Regions from separate parts of the uncultured Porticoccus sp. genome, predicted to be linked through region 1. Evidence: predicted binding sites of a transcription regulator. Region 1 holds the regulator's gene; each other region holds the start of a gene.

Region 1 (8,144 bases):
TTAAAGACCGTTTTTTTCGGGATCTTCTGGCCCATTTCAGCAAAATCAGCAACAAGCGCCGTAACTATATTTTTTGTGGCAGCTGGAATATTGCCCATCGGTCAATTGACGTGAGCGCACCGGAAACCTGCTGCAATCTGTCCGGTTTCCTGCCACATGAGCAGCAGTGTCTCGATCAGGTATTCGGTGACATCGGTTACGCCGATGCTTTTCGGCTGTTCAACATGGATGCGGACGAATTCACTCACTGGCCTGCCGGTAAACCCCTTGAGGGGATGGGCTGGCGCACCGATATGCAAATTGTGTCAAAAAACCTCACCAGTCACGTGGAATATGCTGTGACCTACAAGGCCAAGACGTTTTCCAGTCACCTGCCAGTGATTGTGGATTATGATCTGGAGACACTCTGACAGCGGCGGCGAGCAAAACAGCATGCTAACCTTGCGCCAATACACGCCCCTCTTTAGACTGCCGAAACACCGACAAAAGCCAGATACTCGTTGAACCATTGATGCCTGATGTAATTCCGGAAAACTCCGTTGGTATTGTCACACCGCAAGCGATTCACTTCGATGAGCCGCTCGTGCTTGCCTGCGGCAGAACACTCGACAATTACACGCTGATGGTGGAAACCTATGGGGAATTGAATGCCGATGGCAGCAATGCCATCCTCATTTGTCATGCCCTCAGTGGTCATCACCACGCCGCCGGATACCACAGCATGGCCGATCAGCGGCCGGGTTGGTGGAACAATCATATCGGGCCGGGAAAACCCTTCGATACCAGCCGTTTTTTTATCGTCTGTCCGAATAATATCGGAGGCTGTCACGGTAGCACCGGCCCCATATCCATCAACCCTGATACCGGTCAACCGTGGGGGCCTGATTTCCCACCGTTGCGGGTCCGAGACTGGGTAGAAAGTCAGGCACGACTGGCGGACAAACTCGGCATCCGTCAATGGGCTGCCATTGTTGGCGGCAGTCTCGGTGGCATGCAGGTTATGCGCTGGGCTTTGGAATATCCGGATCGGCTGCGTCATGCGGTTGTCATCGCCTCGGCGATGAAACTCAGCGCGCAAAATATCGCTTTTAACGAGATAGCCCGCAACGCCATCCGATCCGATCCCGAGTTTTGCAACGGTCGCTATCTCGAACAACAGACTCAACCCAGAAACGGACTGGGGCTGGCGCGCATGATTGGCCACGTTACCTATTTATCGGATGAGCTGATGGGCAATAAATTCGGTCGGGAATTGCGCTCCGGTTCTTTTCAGCGCGGCCAGGATGCACCCATTGAATTCCAGGTGGAAAGCTATCTGCGTCATCAGGGTGACGCCTTTTCCGGTGCTTTCGATGCCAACACCTACCTTCTGATGACCAAAGCGCTCGACTATTTCGATCTCGCCCGTGAGTACGATCACAATCCGGTCGAGGCCTTCCGGCACGCCAGCTGCGATTTTCTTGTGGTGTCCTTTTCCAGCGACTGGCGCTTCTCGCCGGAACGCGCTGGGGAAATTGTTGAGGCAATGATCGCCGCCGATAAAAATGTGGCGTATACCGCCATTGAATCCACCCTTGGACACGATGCATTTCTATTGCCGAACCAGCGTTATGAGCAAGTGCTCACTGCCTACACAAACCGCATAGCAGCTGAGATTTCCTCAAAATGATGATACGCACAGACCTGAACATTATTCAGCAGTGGATCCATCCGAAGAGCCGAATTCTGGACCTCGGCTGCGGCGACGGCGAACTGCTGCAGACCCTCGCCAAGACAAAAGGCGTTTGGGGGTATGGGCTGGAAATTGATGCTGATAAAATTACGTCCTGTGTTGCCCGGGGCGTCAATGTGATTGAGGCCGATCTTGACGAAGGTCTGAGCCAGTTTTCCGACAACAGCTTTGACACCGTGGTCATGACCCAGGCCCTTCAGGCGATGCGCTATCCTCACCTGGTCCTGGGAGAAATGTTGCGCGTGGGCAAACAGTGTGTGGTGACATTTCCCAACTTCGGCAACTGGCGCGCCCGCAGCTATCTAGTGTCACGGGGCCGCATGCCGGTCACCAGGCAACTCACCTTCCAGTGGTACGACACGCCCAACATCCACTTTTGTACCGTGAAGGATTTTGAGGCACTCTGTTCGGAGAAGCGTATCCGGATACTGCATCGAGAATTTGTTGCAGAGCGACTGCCGGACAGGTACATGAAAGGTATCTGGCCAAATATGTTCAGTGACACCGCCATCTACCATTTGAGCAAGTAGGCCTCTTCATGACAGGTAGCCACAACATGAAAATAACCCAAGCAATCTCGTTATTCCTGTTCATCGCAGGTTTGAGTTTCAGTGCGCTGGCTGACAACCGCCCCTACAAGGAATACGGCGACCTGAAAGTGTTTTTCAGTGCCTTCAACAGCAGCTTTATCCAACCGGACGTTGCCAGTTCGTACAATATTGTTCGTGGCAAGGATAAAGGGCTGGTGAATATTGCCGTGGTCAAAAATGGCCACATGGGCGGTCTGCCAGCCGTGGTCAAGGGCACCGTCTCCAATATCTTCGGTCAACAGCAGGTGCTGGAATTCGCCGAAATCCGCGAAGAAAATGCAGTTTACTATCTGGCGCCGTTTCGTTTTGACAAGGAAGACTGGATGACCTTCAAAATTGACGTCAGTCCGGATTCCGACAAGGCGACACATTCGCTGACTTTTCAGCGCAAGTTCTATGTCGATGAGTAGCCTGTGACAGGCACCCCAGACTCTCCGTTCAGCAGGGGCGCAATAGCGCACTTAATAGCAACCTTTCTGTCATCCAGTTCAACATGAAAATTGTTCTCGCCACCGGTAACAAAGGCAAGCTTACAGAGTTTCAGCACCTGCTAGAATTACTCCCCTTCGACATTCTGCCGCAATCGGATTTTGAGATTCCAGAGGCGGTAGAAGATGGCCTCAGTTTTGTGGAAAATGCCCTGATCAAGGCCCGGCATGCCTCCCACCTCACCGACCTGCCCGCCATTGCAGATGACTCCGGTCTTGAAGTGGACGCACTCAATGGCGCCCCCGGAATATATTCCTCACGATTTTCCGGGGAAAACGCCACCGACCAGCAGAACAACCTGCGGTTGCTGTCACTGCTTCAGGAAGTACCCCGTGAGCAACGAACCGCCCGCTTTCATTGCCTGTTGGTATATCTGCGTCATGCGGAGGATCCGACGCCACTAATTTGCCAGGGCACCTGGGAGGGACTGATCGGGTTTATCCCGGAGGGTGACAACGGCTTTGGCTACGACCCACTTTTTTATATTCCCGAGCTCGGCTGTACCTCCGCACAGCTTGGCAAAGAGGAAAAAAATCGCATCAGTCACCGGGCCAAGGCCATGGCGCTATTACAGGAACGGCTTGTCAGCCTGTATAACCCATAGCCCCCAAAGCGCTGTCGCAACCAATTAGAATCCATTGTCATATACCAAGGTCCATAGGTATCGCTGTGCCCCGTCGCTCCTCACACACCCCCGCCAATCGCCAGCTCCACTGGCGCAGCTATCGGCGCACACCGCTGTTTGTTACCTACAGCGCCCTGCGGCCGTGGCTACTGGATCGAGGCTCACTCACCGAGCGCTTAATCCGGGCAAGCGCAGGGCAGTTTGAAGTAAAAATACTGTTTCAGGGCATGGGGGTACCCCAACTGTCCGAGCAACGTGCATTGGAGCTACCGGCCCGACAACGCGCCCTGATCAGGGAGGTCATCCTGTTTGGCAACCGCCAACCCTGGGTCCATGCCCGCAGCATCATTCCGATAACAACCCTGGCCGGGCGATTGCGCAAACTCCGAAAGCTGGACAACCAGCCCCTCGGCGCACTGCTGTTTAGCGACCCCGGCATGGCTCGCGGACCCATTGAAATTTCCAACCTGTCCATGCTCGAATCGTGGCCTTCTGCGGTACCGGCCAACTATGGTAGCCCCGTACAGGGACGCCGTTCACTGTTTTGGCTGGATAGCAAACCCTTGCTGGTGTCCGAGGTGTTTTTGACGGGGTTTACCCCGTACAATAAAACCCCCTGATTTCGCAACCATGCGGCATTTATGAGCAAAGCATTACAGCGACTTCCCGATTTTGTCCGGCTGATGCGCTTTGACAAGCCTATCGGTACGCTCCTGCTGCTCTGGCCGACGCTCTGGGCGTTATGGTTAGCCGCAGGCGGTGTCCCTTCCGCAAAAAATTTGCTGATCTTCGTGCTGGGTGTGATCCTGATGCGCGCCGCAGGCTGTGTCATCAATGATGTGGCCGACCGGCAGGTGGATGGCCATGTGACGCGAACACGGCACCGACCGCTACCCAATGGTAAGGTCAGCACCCGGGAGGCCATGGCGCTGTTTGTCGTGCTATGCCTGGTTGCCTTTGGTCTAGTGCTGCTGACCAACCCACTGACCATCAAATTGGCCCTGGTGGGTGTGGCACTGGCGGCCTGCTACCCCTTCATGAAACGTTTCACACATTTGCCGCAACTGGTGCTGGGTGCCGCCTTTGCCTGGAGTCTGCCCATGGCCTTTGCGGCAGAGAGCAACAGCCTGCCCCGGGAAATGTGGACACTGTACATTGCTGTGGTGCTCTGGACCGTCACCTACGATACCTTTTACGCCATGGTGGATCGGGAAGACGATCTGAAGATTGGCATCAAGTCTACCGCCATTCTTTTTGGCGACATGGATATACCCATTACCGCCTGTCTGCAAGGTCTGACACTGATCGCGCTGTTGATGACCGGAATCAACTTTAATCGCAGCAGCTGGTTTTTTCTGTCCCTGCTGGGAGCCGCCTTGCTGTTTCTCTACCAGCAGTATCTGATCCGCCATCGCGAGCGCGACGCCTGCTTCCGTGCTTTTCTCAATAATCATTACGTTGGTGCTATTATTTTTATCGGCCTGGCAGCGGACTACCAGCTCACTGCCGACTAGGTATCGGCCATTCATTTGTCGATTGTCATATTTTTGTCATGCTCAGGTCATGTAATGGGTATCTGGATATCAATGATGAAAAGAATATGAGTGATAAAACTGTACTGGTTGTAGACGATGAAACGGCCATTCGCGACATGATCTGTTCAGCGCTGGATGTGGCCGGATTTGACACCCTGCAGGCTGAAAATGCCCAGCAGGCGCATGCCATGATCATCGACCACAAACCCGACCTGGTGCTACTTGACTGGATGATGCCCGTCACCAGTGGCATTGAGTTGATCCGGCGACTACAACGGGATGACCTGACAAAAAATATACCGGTCATCATGCTGACCGCCAAAGCCAGTGAGGACAACCTGATCCAGGGCCTCGATGTGGGTGCGGACGACTATATCACCAAACCGTTTTCACCCCGTGCCCTGGTGGCCCGTATCAATGCGGTACTGCGCCGTGCCGAACCGGAGCTGCCCCCGGAACCGATAGAAGTGGATCAACTGCTGTTTGATCCCATCAGTCACCGGGTCACCATCAGTGGTCAACCGGTGTCCATGGGGCCGACTGAATTTCGGCTGCTGAGTTTCTTTCTCACGCACCAGGAGCGGGTCTATTCCCGTGATCAGATTCTGGACCATGTGTGGGGCGGCAACGTTTACATGGATGAGCGAACGGTGGATGTGCATATTCGCCGATTGCGCAAGGCAATTTCCCTTGCTGGGCAGGACCGCTTCATACAGACTGTGCGGGGCGCGGGTTACCGCTTTTCCACCAAGGTTTATGAAGAATAGGATCTGCATTGCACAGAGGGCTTAAGGCAGAAATACGGCGGATCGCCCTGCTCACCCTGTTTCTACTGCTGACAGGTTTTTTATGGGGCCACATTCTGCTCACCCTGCTCTTGGGTGGCGGCCTGTATATGTTGTGGACCTTCGCCCACATCACCCGACTCTACGATTGGCTCGACCAGAGCGCTGAAGGACCACCCCCCGAAGCAAGCGGCGTCTGGGGCGACATGACCGATTTCCTCTACCGGATGCAACAGCGCAACGAACGCGCCAAACAAAGTCGCCGACAACTGGCCGAGCGCGTCAAGGATATTACTTCTGCGCTGGCGGACGGCATTATCATTCTCACCCCCGATCGGGAACTGGAGTGGTGGAATCCGGCGGCTGAAAAACTGCTTGGCCTCGTCAAACAGGATCGCGGCCAATCCATGACCAACCTGGTTCGAGATCCCCGTTTCGTGGTATTTATCCAGAGTGACGCACTGCCCCCGCCACTGGAACTAAATTCGCCGGAAGATCCCACAAGAACCTTGCTGTTTACCGCCGCAACCTTTGGTGAGGGCAATATCATCCTGGTCGTGCAGGACATTACCCGGCTGCGCAATCTGGAACAAATGCGACAGGACTTTGTGGCCAATATCTCCCATGAGCTACGGACACCCTTAACCGTGCTCTCGGGCTATATCGAAACCCTGCAGGACAATGCCGACCAGTTGCCCAAAGGCTGGGCAAAAGCATTGCTGCAGATGGGCCAGCAAACGGAACGCCTCAACGCCCTGGCCAATGATCTGGTGATGCTGTCACAATTGGAATCCAACCGGAAACCCCCTTCGCGGGCACCCATCATGCTGGATCAATTATTGCAGCAGATTGCCGAGGATGCCCGCATGGTGGCTGGTGATAACTACCTCATCGAAACAGACTGCGCCACAGACACCCCTTTCAAAGGGGAATACAAGGAACTTTACAGCGCCTTCTCGAACCTTGTACTCAATGCCATCAAGCACAATCCGTCTGGCGTGCGCGTTCAAATACGCTGCTTTCACACCGCATCAGATATCGTGGTGGAAATCTGCGATAACGGTTCCGGTATTGATCCAAAGCACCTGCCCCGTCTGACCGAACGTTTTTATCGGGTGGACCAGAGCCGCGCCACCAGTACCGGCGGCACAGGACTGGGACTGGCCATTGTTAAACATGTGTTGATGCGTCACGGCGGATCAATGAAAATCGACAGTACACTGGGGAAAGGTAGCTGCTTTCGCTGCCAGCTGCCCCTGCTAACCTGATGATATACCCGGTCAGCTTTTCCAATCCCACAGGACCGATCCCACAGGAAACAGATGCAATATCGAGAATTAGGAAACTCCGGGCTGACTCTCAGCACCATTGGCCTCGGCACCATGACCTGGGGCGAGCAGAATAGTCGGAAAGACGCGTTTCAGCAGCTGGATTGTGCCCTCGACCACGGTATCAACTTTGTGGACACCGCAGAGATGTATCCGGTACCACCAAACGCACAAACCCAGGGCTTGACCGAACAATACCTGGGTGACTGGCTGACCCACTCGGGGCGTCGCCAGGACGTGGTTCTGGCCACCAAAGTGACCGGCGGTGACGGCAACAACAGCGGTTTTGACTATATCAGAGGCGGTCCCCGGCTGAATCGTAAACAGATTTTTCAGGCACTGGACGATTCCCTGCGCAGACTGCAGACCGACTACATTGATTTATACCAGGTGCACTGGCCGGAGCGTCCCGCCAATATTTTTGGCCGCTCCGCTCCGAGTGACTACTCACTGACTGACTACACCCCCATCGATGAAACCTGGCAAGCGTTGAATGACCTGGTTAAGCAGGGCAAGGTACGTCATATCGGTGTCTCCAATGAAACCCCCTGGGGTCTGATGCAATATCAGGCGGCCGCTGACGCCGGCCATGGCGCACCGATTGTCAGTATTCAGAACCCCTACAATCTGTTGAACCGACAGTTCGAGGTATCACTGGCTGAATGGTCAATCAATGAACGGATCGGCCTGCTCGCCTACTCTCCATTGGCTTTCGGTATGCTATCTGGCAAATACCTGCAGGGCCGACGGCCCGCCAATGGTCGGCTGACACTGTTCGAACGGTTCCAGCGCTACAATCACCCCTCGGCCTTTAAAGCGACCGAACGCTATGTGGCATTGGCCAGACAGTATGATATTTCACCGGTACACTTGGCACTGGGCTTCGTTCACCGGCAACCGTTTGTCGCCTCAACCATTATTGGCGCCACTACCCTGTCACAGCTGCAGGAAAACATCGACAGTCTCACCACACCCATGAGCGAAGCACTGCTGGCGGATATTGATCTGATTCATCGGGATATCAGCAATCCCGCCCCCTGAGAGGCAGACATTGGACATA
Region 2 (8,144 bases), on a different contig from region 1:
ATGTTCATAGCTGGTATCTTCATCAAATCAGTAGTAGAAAAAAGGGTCGTCTGATCTCTAAAGATAAGATTAACGCTATGATTTACAGCTTTATCAAAGCTAAGCCCCTTGCCTGAGGCCTGCTTTTTGTAGAGAAGCATATAATCCAGTTTTTTGCCTTTTCTCGCGAGCTTCTCAAATTCCTTTTTATCAAAACCATCGTACTGCCCCATTTGCTTTGCGGATTTTCCGATACCTCCGATATTGTTACTATCAATGGACAAAATCAGCTCACTCACATCTTTAACGGCTTTTTGATAACCCTTCATTGAGTTCAAATCATATTTATTGAGATTGATTTTATCGTGGATTTCTTTACCCCAGTAAAATTCCACAAAGTTAATCGCTGGCTTGGGTTTTTCCCAGGCAATTTTTCTAGAGAAATACATTAATGCACGATAAACGTTGTTATGAAAGTTCTCCAAGCCCAGTGATTCGGGCAGTGTTCTATGTGCAATTTTTTTAAATTTTTCATCGTAAAGCCAAAGATTATTTGCCGCTTCCATTTTTAGCCAGAAATCTTCCATTGTGGGAGTATCACGATAGTCGTCGGCAACAACAACATTGACTTCGAAGTCGGCTCCACCATCCTCCATATGCCAAAATACGTTAAATGTGTGATGTCCGTCCGTTAAATACAATTGATGGTCAGGGCCAATAACCACAGTTTTCATATCCATTTTGTGAGTCCCAATGGGGTCAGTGCATTCAAATGAACTGGCAACAGAGGCTGTGGACTTGGCTGAAACAGTAACGATTGACTTTTGGCCATTAGTTTCACAGATTTCATCAAATTTCTTTTCTCTGTCATGTTGATAACGACCAAGCTTGTAAAAAATCTGATCGTAACCGACAGCTGCTTGTGTTGGCCTTAGCTGATGAAGGTGTACTGCGATCACATCACCTCTATTAATGCTATGGTTTTTCGGCAATTCTGCAGCCAACATGCTGCTGAATAGCCAACCCCCAGCAGTTATTGTTAATGCTAGAAAGCGCGACTTTATCTTCATGGTAGTTGCTCCGTAGAGGTTTGTAGTTGCTGCTACATTTTGATCAAAAAAAACCCCACCAGTTTAGAGGTGGGGTTTAAGGTTTCAGGAGAAGAGGTCCTGTAAATTAAAAGGCGACTTGACCGCGGACCATAAAGGCTTTGACATCGCCTTCCATGTTACTAACGTCATCGGAATCAATCTCGGCATCGACGAAGTTAGCCATGAATCTGATGGTGTCGTTGACGTACCAGTTGACGCCCAGGGTCAGTGTTTTGATCTCGGTACCCCGAATGCTGTCAGTCAGTTCATTGGCAGCGCTACTATCGAACAAATCAAGCGTGTCATAGCGGGCAACCAATTCCCATGCGCCGTAACCACCCATACCCAAGCGATTTTTCGGCGAGATGGTGCGCATCTTTCCGCCCCGATAGCCGCGAGATTCGCCAGTTAGTGTGTAAGTTGCCTGAGCGTACCAGCCATCTACATCTGCATCTTTCGCATCTTCACGACTTAGGTCTTGTCTAAAATACTCACCTTGCAGTGAGAGGGGACCCATGACTGTGGCTGCTTCCAGGCCAATGGTATCGGTATATTCAGTATTCCGGTAACGCACTTGTACTGGTCGATCGTTGAAGAAATGTACGCCGGGCCTTGCCCTCAAACGACCATTGTTGGTGGCGAGTTCATTGCCATCAAAAGTCTTTTCAAATTCTTCACGTTGATAAGAGACACCTAGGTGAACAAGCTGGGTTTTTTCATGCAGAGGGGCAAAAGTAAAACGACCGCCATATCCATAGTCTGTGTCTTTGCCCTCGTTATCTTCTTTGCTTACACCTTCGCCAAGATAGACGCCACCGGTCAGTGTCCAGTTGGAGCCCTTAGTTTCTGCGGTAAACCCGTTGCGTCGGCCTTTGGCAAAAGTGTTGGTGGCAGCGGTTCTTTCCATCATCGAAATGCGGTTCGAGCTGGTCAACTCTTCCAGGCCACTTGGCATTTTGTGGCGGCCAAGTTTTAACTTGACATTGTCAAATCCGGTGTAACCAATGGTCGCATCAGTAAATTCAGTGCTTTCATCCTGACCGTAGTTGATTTCAAGCGCGTAGCTCCAGTCGGTAAACATGGTCCCCTCCATGCCGATGCGAGCACGACGAAACTTGGCTGCATTACCAAATTCATCGGCACCGGAGTTCCGATCGAAGAATTCGTCATCTATGTTGACGTAATCAGTATGAATTCTGCCGCCGATATTTGCGGTGAACGCCTTATCAACTGATTGAAAATTAAGTCCTTTTTCACTTAATGTGACGATGGACGCTTTTTTGTCAGCCTCCTGAACCATGCTTACAATTTCTTCTTTTTCAGCAAGTGTTTTTTCTTCCTTGGCTTTGGCTGCATTTGCGATGGTGTTGTAGTCTTGCGCACTGATAGCACCTTTATCCCGCAACACTTTCAGAAGATCCAGCATGGGGTCCGCCTGAACAGGCAAAACAGCGGCACTCAGCATGGCGCCGGTGATTAAAATTGCAGATGTTTTTGATTTCATCGAATCGTTCTCCTCAAATAACTAAACGCGTTTAGCCTGATTGCTTCAGACAGGAGAACCTTATGTCGCGATTGTTTCAGCGCCGTGATAGTTTCGTGACAATTTGGTGACAGTCGTTGTTTTATGCAATCTGTCTACTGAGAGAGGTTGGCCCAGTTGGCGGGAATGAAAACTATTGGGTCCAACCAAAAAATGGCCCGGGGTGGGCCATTTTTCTGATACTTGGCGGGACGACCGGTTAGAATTTCGCCTCTACGTTGAGCTTGATGGCGTCGTAGTCACTCTTTTTGCCTTCACCTCTGACTTTGCCGATTTCGGTGTCGTAGTAGGACAGGCTTGCTGTGGTGTTCTTGCTGAGGCCGAGATAGGCTCCGTATTTATGTCCTTCCACGTCGGTGCCGCCACCAGCGAAATCCGAGTCAGAGAAAGCGGCAAAGACAGCATCGGCTTCCAGATCCTGATACAGATAGCTGAAGGCCAGATCACCCCTGCCTTTTACCTTGCCAAGTTTGAATCCTGCCGCATAGCCTGTGTCTTCATCGGCGTCGCTATCGGTGTTTTTGACGTAATCGGCAAACAGCATAGTTGGTATACCAGCGAGCTTGGTGTTCAACTCGGCAAAGACTTCGGCAACTTCATAATCCAGTGCATGGGATCCGCCAATCCCTGTGTTACCGAAGAACTCGGCATTATCATCACTATCCTCAAAAAAAGCGGCACTGCCGGCAACCGGTATATAAAAGGTAGCTGGTACCCACCTTTAGAGATGTTTTGTCGGAAACTGTTGCGTTATAGCCTAGCTGGGCACCAAACATCTCCTCGATATCGTCCGTCCCTTTGCTGCCATCGTAGCTATTCAGAAAGTGATAGGCGGCAATGGCCCAGATCGAGCCATTGTCATAGGACAGGTGCCCGCCCTCAGGGCGATAATCGCTATCCCATACCAGGCCGCTACCACCAGGGGTATAGAAAGGATTTTTGGTCTTGCCGGCCACCAGGTTCAGGTTTTCGGCAAAATTCCAGTCAATCCAGGCCATATCCAGATTGATTTGTTTGGAGCTGCCTCCCCCTCCGAGAGTCTGGTTGGCGGATGTTGGCGATTCACTTCCGCTGGCCAGTGCTACGCCCGCTTTGAATTCATCGGAAACCTGAGCGGTGAGACCAATACGCGCACGTACCCGGTTGCGGTTGATGTCATCGTAGGCGCTGTCTTTGTCAGTCTGTTCGACACGGTACCGGACATCGCCGTGCCACTGGATTCTGTCGGCCCAGGAGGTGGCTGGTTTTGCGGTGGCAACCACCTGATTGGTTTTTTCCTCCATTACTTTGGTTTTTGCCTCCATTTCATTGAGGCGCTCAGTCAGGACGGCAACCTGAGCTCTCAATTCCTGCAGGGTTGCTTCGTCTGCATTTGCGAACAGGGCAGGGCACAGGGTAAAGCCGCTAACAGCTAGGAAAATGGCAGTTCGTTTCATAGTTATGATTCCACTCTTGTTTATTTAATACTTGATATCTCGATATCGTCGATGCTTGCTTTATAGTTGCTGTTTTTTCCGAAACAGACATAAACGGGTGTTGGTATCTTAATATGTCAGTTTTATGACACAAGGTTGTTATCTGCTGAGCGGTAGGGTCGGGAGACTTGTGGCGTGTGGTTTTGGATGATTACGGTATACCTGAAAAAATTCAGCGTGTAGAATTGCGAGAATTTGTTGTTATCAGATTATAAAAAGCAGGGAGAACACCCCAGATGAAAAAAATAGTGCTGTTGCTGACTGGCGTTATGTTATCTACCCATGTATTTGCTGCGGGGAACCCCGACGATCCTTGGGAAGGCTTCAACCGCAAGATGTTTGCGTTCAACGATACCGTGGATACTTATACGCTGAAGCCTATCGCCAAGGGTTACCGGGCAGTCACGCCTGATCCGGTTGAGCGTGGAGTCAGCAGGATGTTCTCCAATGTTGGTGAAGTGGTGAACGTTTTCAACGATCTGTTGCAGGGGAAATTCCGTCAGGCAGGGAATGACACTGGACGCTTTGTCATCAACACCACTATCGGTCTGGTGGGTTTTTTTGATGTGGCCGATCATTTTGGCCTGCCAAAAAATGATGGGGAAGATTTCGGCCAGACACTGGGTGTCTGGGGTGTAGATAGTGGCCCTTATCTGGTGTTACCGTTGATCGGTCCCAGCACTGTTCGTGACGGCCCGGCCCGGATCGTCGATTGGTTTATCAACCCTATTAACGAAATAGACCATGTCCCAACCCGAAATCAGATCTACGGCGCCGAGGTGATTTCTACCCGTGCCGATCTCCTCGAGGCTGAAAAGTTCGTGCGCGGCGAGCGCTACAGCTTTATCCGCGATGCATACTTACAGCGTCGTAAATTTTTGCTGACGGATGGCGGTGTGGAAGATGACTTCGGGGACTATAAGGATTTTTAACCCCAGTTCATTTTTCTTTGCTAATCGACAGTTGCCCGGGAAAGCAACTATCGAAGAGGGCATGGAGCTTATACCTGATCAACTGGATATCAGTTCCGAGTAACCTATGGATAAGAACGGCAAACTGTTTATTGTTGCCGACAGTCAGGAAAAATGTCATGCCTTGAACGCGCATCTGGTCGACACCAGTTGGCGCGTTTCAATTTTTGATAATCCTGAAAATGCTCTCGCAGCAATCAAAATCGACCACCCCGGTGTCGTGGTGATCGATTTCCCTCTCTCGGTGATTCGAGAAAAGTTTGCCTGTCTTCCCTCTCAGGATGTGGATATTGCCTATGTTGTTGTGCTCCCGGAAACGGATCCCCGGGATGTGGTTGCACTTTTCCATAACTATGCGGCGGACGTGGTTATCAAACCATTTGATGGCGACCGGTTTCTAGAGGCTGTTGAACGCGCGTCACATTGTAAAAGCCTGATGGTGCAAAACCGCCAGTACCGTGAGCAGCTGGAAAAAGCAAACCGTGAGTTGGAAGAGAGTCTCCGGATACTGGAAGTTGATCAAATGGCAGGTCGGCAGGTGCAGAGCAGCCTGTTGCCGGTGACCCCGCTCTATCATGGCGACTACGAAATTGCTCATCGGATTGTCCCGTCGCTGTTTCTGAGCGGAGATTTTGTCGGCTACAACGTCATTTTTGATCGTTATATGGTGCTTTATGTCGCGGATGTGTCGGGGCACGGTGCCTCTTCTGCATTTTTAACTGTCCTGTTGAAATTCATTCTTAATCGTATTTTGCGAAGGCATATCAGTCGCAATGATTATGGGGCCATGACCAGAGCTCCAGAGGGCTTTATTGAGCACATCAATAAACAGATTATGGCACTGGGGCTCGATAAACATTTGACCATGTTCTCTGCATCTATTGATATGGAGCAGAATATTTTGCGGTATTCAGTTGCTGCCCATATGCCGATGCCGGTGCTGGTTACCGATGACCAGGTTTCACTGTTGCCGGGCAAAGGTAAACCGATTGGTATTTTTCCTGAAGGTCATTGGGCAGTAGAGGAAATCAAGTTGCCAGAAAAGTTTGTTCTGACTGTGGTGTCGGATGGTGTACTGGAATTTTTACCGGGAAACTCCTACAGTGAAAAACAGCAGTTTATTGCAGATGCGGTGGCCAAATCAGACGGATCCATAGAGGCGATTTGTGAAGGTTTGTGTATCAACCAGCTGAAAGATGCGCCCGACGATGTCACTGTTTTGACCGTGCGCAGGGGGTATTAGTGCAACCGGGTAAAATTCTGGTTTCTCATGACGATGATGTTTACCTTATCAAGCTGGTTGGTGATGTACGCGTTACTCTGTGCACTTCGCTGAACAATTATATTGAAGCCATTTTTCAGACCGGTAATGTCGCTGAGGTGGTGATCGACATGCTTGATACTATTGCCGTCGATAGCACGACATTGGGTTTGTTGGCCAAGCTCGCTATCTACAGCCATGACCATTTTGGTATCAAACCTACTGTGTTCTGTAATGATGAAAGCCTTTATCAGGTGCTTGCTGTGATGGGGTTGGATGAGATATTCAATATCATCCAGGAATCATCGTCATCTGCGGCGGACTATCAGGAGTTGCCTGATATTAGCCCAGATGTGGAAGTGGAAGAGGTTCGGGATCGTGTGCTTGAAGCACACCGGTTGTTGTCTGTGTTAAATGAGAGAAATCAGCAGGAATTCATCGATTTGATACGCTCTCTCGAGCAGACCCGTTAATTTCCGTAGTTCTGGTTGGCGCGGTGTTTTGCCTGAATGAAATCTGTGTGGGAGACGTACAGTAACTCTGAAATTCGCCGAATCAGCGCTTCTTCGTGTTTGTCCAATTGATTGTCAGCAAAGGCAACTCGCCATAGGTTTTCGACCAGCTCCCTTTTTTCGTGCACGGCAAAATGATCATTGATCAATCGAGTGAACTGAAACAGTGATGTGGCATCGTTAACTTCGCTGTGAGCGAGACGGACTAACGTCTCGATTTCTTCGTGTGACAGGGAAAACTGGTTTTCCAGTAGTTGTCGGATAATCTTTTGTTCGTCTTCGCTCAGAGTCCTGTCAATGACCATGATTTCGACCATTAGCGCGGCTGCCGCAAGCTGCCTCTGATGAACAGGTTCGCCGTCGGGCTCATCAATTCTGGTAGAAAAAAACTGTTTGATCTGGTCTATCATCGAGTTGTTTCTCCCATCAGCCGTTTCTCCAGTTTGTCCTGATCAGCTATGAAATTGCGTATTCCCTCGGCGAGTTTTTCGGTGGCCATTGCATTGTTGTTTAATTGATAACGAAAGCTTGCTTCATTTAACTGATCGCAATCAATTGGTTCCCCAGTGTTGTCCGGATGGAGCTGGCGTGCCAGGTGGCCGCTATCATTGTTTAATGCTTCCAGTAGTTGTGGGCTTATGGTTAAGCGATCACAGCCTGCAAGTGCTTCGATTTGATCCGTATTTCGAAAACTGGCACCCATGACAATAGTGTCGTAACCGTACTGCTTGTAAAAATTGTAGATTGATTTCACTGAGAGAACACCGGGATCCTCTTCAGGCAGATAATCTGTCTTGCCGCTGTGACGTTTATGCCAGTCGAGAATACGACCCACAAAAGGGGAAATCAAAAAGGCGCCTGCATCTGCTGCTGCCGCTGCCTGTTCAAAACTGAACAGGAGCGTCAAATTACATTGGACGCCAGATTTTTCCAGTTGTTCGGCGGCGCGTATACCCTCCCAGGTTGCTGCTATCTTCAGCAGAATCCTGTCGCTAGCAATACCGGCATTCTGGTATTTCTCTACTAGGCTCATACCTCGGGCGATGGTTGCTTCCGTGTCGAACGAGAGGCGGGCATCAATTTCTGTTGAGACCCGACCGGGAATCAGCTGAAGTATTTCCCGGCCAATGCCTACCGCCAGCATGTCCATGCATTCCGGCAACCAGTCCGGATGTGACTGCCTGGCGCGGTTGACTGATTGTTCCAGCAGGGGGCGATAACTTTCCAGTTCGGCAGCTTTCAGGATCAGGGATGGGTTTGTGGTGGCATCAATGGGCTGATAGTGGTTAATGGCGTCGATGTCACCAGTATC
Region 3 (8,144 bases), on a different contig from region 1:
CCGGAATGGGTATTCACAGCGCCGGGGAACTGGCCAACAGCAATCCGAAAATGATCCGTCAGCGCTTCAATGTCTGTGTCGAGCGCACCGTGGAGGAGCTAAACGGCACTTCCTGCATGGCGCTCGAAGAGGTGCCAGCCGACAAAAAGCAGATTTACTGCACGCGGTCTTTCGGTAGGAAACCCACCGCGATGGAACCTCTGCTGAAGGCGGTCAGTCTCTATGCCAGCAACGCGGCGGAAAAATTGCGCAAGCAGCGGCATCTGGTCCGGACCATCCAGGTGTTCATCCATACATCGCCCCACCGGCCTGACTACTACAGCAATAGCACCGTGGTACAGCTGCCCTTTGACACCGACGACAGCCGGCTGATCGCCGCTCATGCCAGACAGGCAGTGCGGGCCATCTACCGGCCGGGGTATGCCTATATCAAAGCCGGGGTCGGCCTGATTGAACTGATATCACGCAAACATCAACAGGCCGATATCTTCCAGAATCATCAAAGTTCCCACACAGATACGCTGATGCAGACGCTGGATGCCATCAACCGGCGCTATGGCCGGGGTGCCGCTTTTCTCGCCAGCGCAGGGCGGGGTCAGGGCTGGCCGATGCGCCAGCAGTACTGCTCACCGGCCTACACGACCCGCTGGCATGATCTGCCCGTTATCCGAACCTGACGCCACTGACCTCAGGCGACCCGGCCCATTTTCCAGGAACCGCGACCCCGGTCCGTTTCGCGCCACAACTGGTCACTGAGGGAGGCCACCGTCTCGGTACAGCCATCATAAATCCAACGCGCCAGCGCTGTGGCGACATCGGGGTAACCGATGCGGGGTGCCACCGGCTCGCAATCAAACCAGAACGCCAGAGCGGCGCGGTCAATGCGGTCCTCAATGGCAGCGTAACCGAGCTGCTCCAGGGCAGCAGCATTGGCCAGTTGTTCTATCTGTCCACGGAGCGGCTTGGCCATAATCCGTTTGCCAAGCTGCAGGGCTTCACTGATCAATTCAAATCCCGCATTACAGATTACCCAATGGCTGTCGATCAGATCCTGCTGAAAACCGTCCCGACTCAGCGGACGAGTATGCAAATGACCATCGTCACGCCAACGTTGACCCGGGGCGTAAATGTAAAACTCATAGCGGGGAAACTGGCGAAACAGCGGCAAAAGTGCATCCTGATCTTCAAACGGCAGATAAACCAGCACACGCCTTTCCGTATCTCCCCGGGAGGCAAGGCCGTGCACAAGATCTACAATCGGCGGCAATATCGGCTGATCAAAATGGTGCCAGTGCAGGCCCACCGGAATGGTGACTGGCGCAAACCGTTGCAGGATCGTACGACTCAGCAGGTTTCCGCCACGCAGAGGAACCGGAAAAGAGAACGCATATTGGTGACCAATACCAACACAGGGAATACCCTGGCGACGCGCTGCTCTGGCAGTGACTGGCTCGTAGTCACTGATCACCAGATCGTAGCCTGTCAGATCCAGCGCCCTGATGTCCCGGTGTAACGTCAGCAGACTGGCATGCTGCAAAGTCTTCAGCGGTTGCAGTTGCCCGGCACAGGTATGAAAGGTCAGTCCGCGGCGACACTGGAAATCGTCAAACGGCGCCATATCAAAGTACGCATCCCGCGGCCTGCCGGAAAACAACCAGTCCACCTGGACATCCGGATAATGATCAAGCGCTCTGGCCATCGCCCGGGCGCGGGAAAGATGCCCATTACCCGTGCCCTGCACACCGTAGAAAATTCTCATAACAACAAACTGCCTGTTAATTGCAGGGCAACCCAGGCAAGGCTGCCACCAAGCAGAGCGCCGGCCAGCGTATCCAGCGGAAAATGAACGCCCAGTATCACTCGGGACAGGGCCACTAACGCCGCCCAGCCATAAAGGTAGCCCGCGATGCCAACAGGTGGCAGAAGTATTGTCAGTGCGGTGGCGACCAGAAATGCACCCGAGGTATGCCCGGAGGGGAAACTGAATTCATCCGATGCCGTAATCACGCTTTGGTAACCGGGAATAGCCCGTGGCGGCCGGTTGCGCCTGAAGCTGTTTTTCAGCACGTAATAGCTGACCCGTTCAATGGTAAAGCCGACTGTCAGCACAATCAGTAACTGTACCGCCAGGGGGATCGAGAACAGTGCCGCCAGTGCGGGGACTGCAGGATAGAGCCAGCCATCAGCACTGCAAGAGACCAGACGGGCAAACCTTCGAATGCCCTTGCGGGTATTCCACTGCACAATACGCAAAAAGGTGGCAACATCGAGCAAGTGGAGTGTTTGTAGCGCTTTTGGTGTTGTCATAAATCACACATTAGGCAGCCCGTGTGACAACCACATGAACGAAATATGACCATCCTGTGAAACAGATTGCCTGTCACAACTTTGCAGCTGGTAAAGTGTCAAAGTAAACGTAGTGGACGATTTGAGGGTTGATATGGGGATTACAGGCATCAGACAGGCGGCACTGATTGCACTGGTTATGGTTGCTGTGCAGACACAGGGGCAGACTGTCTACAAATCCGTCGATATCAACGGCAACGTGGTTTACAGCGATGCGCCGCTGGAAAATGCCGTGCTGGTGGAGACCATGACCCTGCCGGACACTGCCGGAAAAGACGGTGTTCAAGATGAAGCGGACGCCCGTATCGAACAGATGGCCAATACCACGGAACGCCTGCAACAGGACCGGGAAAAAAGAACCCAGGCCCGCAGAGAGGCTGAAGAGGCCATGATACCCGAACAATTGAGCACACCACCGGTGATCTACCGGGAAGAGCACTACTACAACAATTATTACCCCTATTACAATCGCCACCCCTACCGTCCTTTCTGGCAAAAACCCCAGCGGTATCCCCCACGCTATCGCAGTGGTGAGCGTTACAATAACGACAGCCTACTGGTGCCGAAATCAAAACTGCTGACACCCTCCCCACATCAATGAGAAAATCCCGGCCCGGTTCTGATCGCACCGGAACTCACTCAGGATCATCGCCACTTGTCGGAACTTAGCAAACCATGACAGAAACCACCAGACTGCCACTTTTTCCGCTGACGCAGCCGCTTTTTCCGGGCACGACGCTCAATCTGCAGATTTTTGAGCAGCGCTATCTGCGGATGATCACCGAGTGTTTTAAAAAAGAGCAGCCCTTCGGGATCGTACCCATACTGGAGGGGTCAGAAGTGGGCGCAGTGCCCAGAGTCTATCCTTGGGGAGTCATTGCCGAGATTATCGATTGGAGCCAACTTGAAAACGGCCTGCTGGGTATCATGATCCGCGGCAATCAACGGTTTCAGTTACTCAATAGCGAGGCGGAGCAGGATGGGCTGGTCACCGGCATGGTCCGGTTCTGCCCCCCGGACGAGCCACTTGAACTGGACGATTCAACGGCGGATCTGCTCGATCTGCTGATGGCGCTGGCGGAAGGTGACCCGATCGCCCAGCAAGAAACGTCTGTCGCCCCCCAGGATGCCAATGCACTGGGCTGGCAACTGGCCCGCCTGTTGCCCATAGAACCGGAGCTGCGAATCAGTCTGCTGGAGCTGAATGATCCGGGGGAACGCCTGCAACAGATTCGCAACTGGCTAATCACAATGAGCCAGAGCTAACCGCCCAACTAACCAGCCACACCGGACCACAAGTGGCTGACAAGGGCTGGCAATAATTCGTCACAGGGCAAGGACAGCTTCAGGGCCACCAGCCCATCCGCACGGGTTTTGCCCTGATTGATCACCGCAATCGGTTTGCCCTGCGCCGCGGCCCAGCGACAAAAACGGAACCCGGAATAAACCATCAGGGAGGAACCCACCACCAACAGGGCCTCGGCACGCTGAAGTTCTGCAGCCGCCTCGGCAACCACCTGCTGCGGCACCGTACCGCCAAAAAACACCGCATCCGGCTTGAGAGTACCCCCGCAAAATTGGCATTCGCACACCTGTAGCGCTGAATAATCCAGCTCGTCCAGCTCCGCGTCACCATCCGGCCCAACCTCCCCCACCTGTTGTGCAAAAGGACGGTTGTGCTGCTCCAGCCAACGCTGAATGTCTTCCCGATGAAATAACGCATCACAGCCCAGGCAACGCACGCGGTCAATCCGACCATGAAGGTCTATCACGCGACGACTTCCTGCCCGCTGATGTAACCCATCCACATTCTGGGTCACCACTGAACGAATCATACCCAGCGCCTCCAGCGCAGCCAGGGCAAAGTGCGAAGGACTGGGGCTGGCATCACGCATAAAGCGCCAGCCCACCATATTGCGGGCCCAGAAGCGTTGTCGGGTGCCGTGGTTATTGAGGAAATCCCCATGCTGTACCGGTGGCCTGCGCTGCCATTGCCCCTCATTGTTCCGGTAAGTCGGTACGCCGGATGAGGCACTGATACCGGCACCACTCAATACCAGCAAGTCCGGGTAACGGTGTACAAAATCAGCCAACAGCTGCAGAGGTTCATTGCCCATCATGGTGACTGATTGTGCCCCGGTTTTACGATTGTCGCCAATCGTCGTCTATTGCGCCTGTCGAATAAAAAATTTTCACTGGATCACCAGGACTTATCAGTCCTGCAACGATATAATACGCGGTCCTGAAATCACCGCACTGAATGACATGGATCTCAAAGCATACATGCAACAACTTGGGCAGCAGGCCAGGATCGCATCCCGGGCCATTGCCGCCGCCTCCACCGAGACAAAAAATGCTGCTCTACTGGCCATTGCCGAAGCGCTTGACAACAATCGGGCCAACGTCCTGAAGGCCAATGCGTTCGACATGCAAAACGGCCGCGACAATGGTCTGGATGCCGCACTACTTGATCGGCTCGAGCTGAATGATGCCCGTGTGGACGCCATGATCGAGGGCCTTCGTCAGGTCGCCGAATTGCCCGACCCTATCGGGGTTATCAGCGACAGAGAAACCCGCCCGAGCGGTATTGAAGTGGCCAGAATGCGCGTCCCCCTCGGCGTCGTAGGCATCATTTATGAGTCCCGTCCCAATGTCACGGTGGATGCCGCCAGCCTCTGCCTGAAGTCTGGCAATGCCACTATTCTCCGTGGCGGCAGTGAGGCCATTGAATCCAATCGGGCCATTGCCGACTGTATCCGGAAGGGACTCGCCAGCACCGGACTTCCCGAAACGATCGTGCAAGTAATTGAGATCACCGACCGGGCCGCAGTGGGCGAACTGATCACCATGACCGACTCTGTGGACGTGATTATCCCCCGCGGTGGCAAGAGCCTGATTGAACGGATCAGCTGCGAAGCACGGGTGCCTGTAATCAAGCATCTCGATGGCATTTGCCATGTCTATATCGACGATAAAGCCGATCTGGAGATGGCGTTCAATATTGCCATGAATGCCAAAACCCACCGCTACGGCGTCTGCAACGCCATGGAAACTTTGCTGGTGGCAAAGGCAGTGGCCAGCGAGATTCTTCCCAGACTGGCAGAGGCCTATCGGGCCAAGGGCGTGGAGCTGCGCGGCTGCGAGCAGACCTGTGCCATTATCGACTGCCCGCCTGCCACTGAAGAGGATTGGCATACGGAGTATCTTGCACCCATTTTGTCCATCAAGGTGGTCGCAGACATGGATGAGGCAATGACACATATCGCCCGCTATGGCTCCCATCACACCGAGTCCATCGTGACGACCGATGACAGCCGCAGCAGCCGTTTCCTGGCAGAAGTGGATTCCAGCTCTGTCATGGTCAATGCCTCCACACGCTTTGCCGACGGCTTTGAATACGGGCTGGGTGCGGAAATCGGCATTTCCACAGACAAAATTCATGCACGCGGCCCGGTGGGCCTCGAAGGACTCACCTCACAGAAATGGGTCGTGTTCGGCCACGGCGAAATTCGCCAATAGGAGTACTGCCGGGATATGCCCCAACCTTCTGCACAACGGCACGGTATTGGTCTGTTTGGCGGCACCTTTGACCCGGTACATATCGGTCATCTCCGCACCGCACTGGAACTGAAAAATGCCCTGGCACTTGCCGAGATGAGGCTAATGCCAAGTGCCCAGCCACCCCATCGCACACCACCTCGGGCTTCACCGCAGCAGAGAATGGCTATGCTGCAACTGGGCCTCGTCGACGAACCGGGCCTGGTGGCCGACGACCGCGAACTGCGTCGGGATGGCCCCTCCTATACCGTGGACAGCCTGATCGAGCTGCGCCTTGAAATCGGACCGGAAGTACCGCTGTGTCTGTGTATCGGCATGGATGCACTGCTGACCATCAATCAGTGGCACCGCTGGCGGGAACTGACTGACTTTGCCCATCTGGTGGTGGCCGCCAGGCCCGGCTGGCATCTGCCTGACTCGGGTGAAGTGTGGGATTTTGTCAATGGACACCGCATCCACCAAACAGGCGAACTGCAGACGACGGCGGCCGGCGGCCTGTTGATTCGGGAAATGACGCTGCTACCCATTTCCGCCACCGGGATTCGACAGGCACTGCAGCGGGGGGAATCCATCCGCTATCTGGTACCAGACGGCATTATTGATTACATTAACCAAAACCAGCTGTATTAACCAACAGGGTATTCAATGAGCAAAAAATTGATCGATATCGTGGTCACCGCCCTCGAAGATATCAAGGGCAAAGACATCGTTACTATGGACGTCAGCGATCTGACCGATGTCATGGACCAGATTGTGGTCGCCAGCGGCACCTCCAACCGGCAGGTCAAAGCACTTGCAGACAACGTCGTGGAAGACGCAAAAAAAGCGGGCTTCCAGCCGATCGGTGTCGAAGGAATGGACACCTCAGAATGGGTGCTGGTGGATTTTGGTGATATCGTGGTACATGTCATGCTCCCCGAGACTCGTCTTTTTTACGAGCTGGAAAAACTCTGGTCCGTTCGCCCCGGTAGCCCAAGAGTCAGCGGCGAGGAATAAAGTCCGATGCGACTGAGGATCCTTGCCATCGGCACAAAGATGCCCGACTGGGTGGAATCCGGCTGCAATGAATACCTCAAGCGCCTGCCCCCGGAACTGCGAATCGAGGTGCTCGAGTTGCCCCTTGGCAAGCGGGGCAAGGGGGCCGACATTCAGCGCGCAATCCTGCGGGAAGGCGAAGCGATGCTGAAAGCTATTGGCGAGCGGGACCAGGTCATCGCACTGGAGGTTCAGGGCAAGTCCTGGAGTACAGGGGATCTGGCTGTCAACTTGCAACACTGGCAGGGTTCCGGCGACAACGTCAGCCTGCTGGTCGGTGGCCCCGACGGCCTGGCACCAACGTGTCTGGCAAGAGCAGATAGCCGCTGGTCACTTTCCCCCCTGACGCTGCCCCACCCCCTGGTGCGTGTGTTACTGGCGGAACAGCTCTACCGCGCCTGGAGCATCAATGCCGGGCATCCCTACCACCGTTAATCAGCATCGCTGACTGACTCCGCCGGCACCCTGCAGAACCGGTCACGTGCAACCGGGTTTTCTGTCAGGCAGATTGGTTCACGAAGGCGATGCCCCGGCCTGCTGAACCAGCACCAGCAGAATCTGCGCCAGGGCTGCGCGTGTCATCTCCAGTGGCATGAACGGGGTTTCCGGCCACTGACGTCGAACCTGTATCGGCAGTGGCGGAATGTGAACAAAGCCACAGGCAAGGCCGGAGCCATTTTGCTGTGCCCAGTGCAGCGTCTGGTAGAGCAACTGATTACACAGATGGTTGCCCGCATGGTTCGATAGCGCCGCCGGAATTCCCTGTCGATTGAGGCGTTCTATCATCGCTTCCTGTCCCGGCAGGGTACTCCAGTAAGCTGCCGGGCCATCGATTTCAATCCTTTCCCCACGCGGCTGACAGCCCTCAATATCCGGGGAATCAAAATCCCTCAAATTGGTGGCCAATCGTTCCAGATTAACTTTATTGCGGCCCCGTGCCTGACCAGTGAAGACACAGAACTTCGGCTGACAGGCGGCTATTTCCGCCAACACGGCCTCGCGCAGACCAGCGATACTCAGGGGCAGAATGGCAAAATGAAGCCGCGGGCGAAGGGGTAGCAATTGCTGAGGCAGATCATCCCGCAGAGAGGACACCAGTGCTGCTGAGGCATTGACTTTATCGTGACCGGCATCGAAACCCGTGACCAGTATCGACATGGCAATAAACCTGCAAGTCCGTTCCGCGACGCGGGGTTACTGTTGCT

What was found. The regulator PhoB, encoded in region 1, activates phosphate uptake and scavenging genes when phosphate is short. The targets are predictions, from matches to a motif close to TGTCATAAANNTGTAACA.
Region 2: the regulator PhoB is predicted to act here: its motif matches at 2,669-2,686, upstream of AACZ64_RS09175 (porin).
Region 3: the regulator PhoB is predicted to act here: its motif matches at 2,379-2,396, upstream of AACZ64_RS00710 (phosphatase PAP2 family protein).

What each region holds. Positions count from the first base shown of each region.
Region 1 covers NZ_CAXBHS010000005.1:112,724-120,867, reverse strand. The annotation lists gene AACZ64_RS06435 (exodeoxyribonuclease III) at 1-410, shown strand, start outside; gene AACZ64_RS06430 (homoserine O-acetyltransferase) at 512-1,669, shown strand; gene metW (methionine biosynthesis protein MetW) at 1,672-2,262, shown strand; gene AACZ64_RS06420 (DUF4426 domain-containing protein) at 2,289-2,732, shown strand; gene rdgB (RdgB/HAM1 family non-canonical purine NTP pyrophosphatase) at 2,816-3,415, shown strand; gene AACZ64_RS06410 (chorismate lyase) at 3,481-4,056, shown strand; gene ubiA (4-hydroxybenzoate octaprenyltransferase) at 4,078-4,950, shown strand; gene phoB (phosphate regulon transcriptional regulator PhoB) at 5,037-5,738, shown strand; gene phoR (phosphate regulon sensor histidine kinase PhoR) at 5,747-7,024, shown strand; gene AACZ64_RS06390 (NADP(H)-dependent aldo-keto reductase) at 7,079-8,125, shown strand; gene AACZ64_RS06385 (GNAT family N-acetyltransferase) at 8,136-8,144, shown strand, end outside.
Region 2 covers NZ_CAXBHS010000009.1:6,903-15,046, reverse strand. The annotation lists gene AACZ64_RS09180 (ParB-like protein) at 1-1,049, opposite strand, end outside; gene AACZ64_RS09175 (porin) at 1,156-2,574, opposite strand; gene AACZ64_RS09170 (putative porin) at 2,813-3,157, opposite strand; gene AACZ64_RS09165 (putative porin) at 3,279-4,049, opposite strand; gene AACZ64_RS09160 (VacJ family lipoprotein) at 4,325-5,020, shown strand; gene AACZ64_RS09155 (SpoIIE family protein phosphatase) at 5,127-6,302, shown strand; gene AACZ64_RS09150 (STAS domain-containing protein) at 6,302-6,793, shown strand; gene AACZ64_RS09145 (TerB family tellurite resistance protein) at 6,790-7,242, opposite strand; gene tal (transaldolase) at 7,239-8,144, opposite strand, start outside.
Region 3 covers NZ_CAXBHS010000001.1:142,314-150,457, reverse strand. The annotation lists gene AACZ64_RS00720 (Y-family DNA polymerase) at 1-677, shown strand, start outside; gene AACZ64_RS00715 (MJ1255/VC2487 family glycosyltransferase) at 689-1,759, opposite strand; gene AACZ64_RS00710 (phosphatase PAP2 family protein) at 1,756-2,307, opposite strand; gene AACZ64_RS00705 (DUF4124 domain-containing protein) at 2,420-2,947, shown strand; gene AACZ64_RS00700 (LON peptidase substrate-binding domain-containing protein) at 3,022-3,612, shown strand; gene AACZ64_RS00695 (NAD-dependent protein deacetylase) at 3,621-4,466, opposite strand; gene AACZ64_RS00690 (glutamate-5-semialdehyde dehydrogenase) at 4,612-5,865, shown strand; gene nadD (nicotinate-nucleotide adenylyltransferase) at 5,881-6,534, shown strand; gene rsfS (ribosome silencing factor) at 6,550-6,900, shown strand; gene rlmH (23S rRNA (pseudouridine(1915)-N(3))-methyltransferase RlmH) at 6,907-7,374, shown strand; gene AACZ64_RS00670 (hypothetical protein) at 7,453-8,097, opposite strand; gene msrB (peptide-methionine (R)-S-oxide reductase MsrB) at 8,134-8,144, opposite strand, start outside.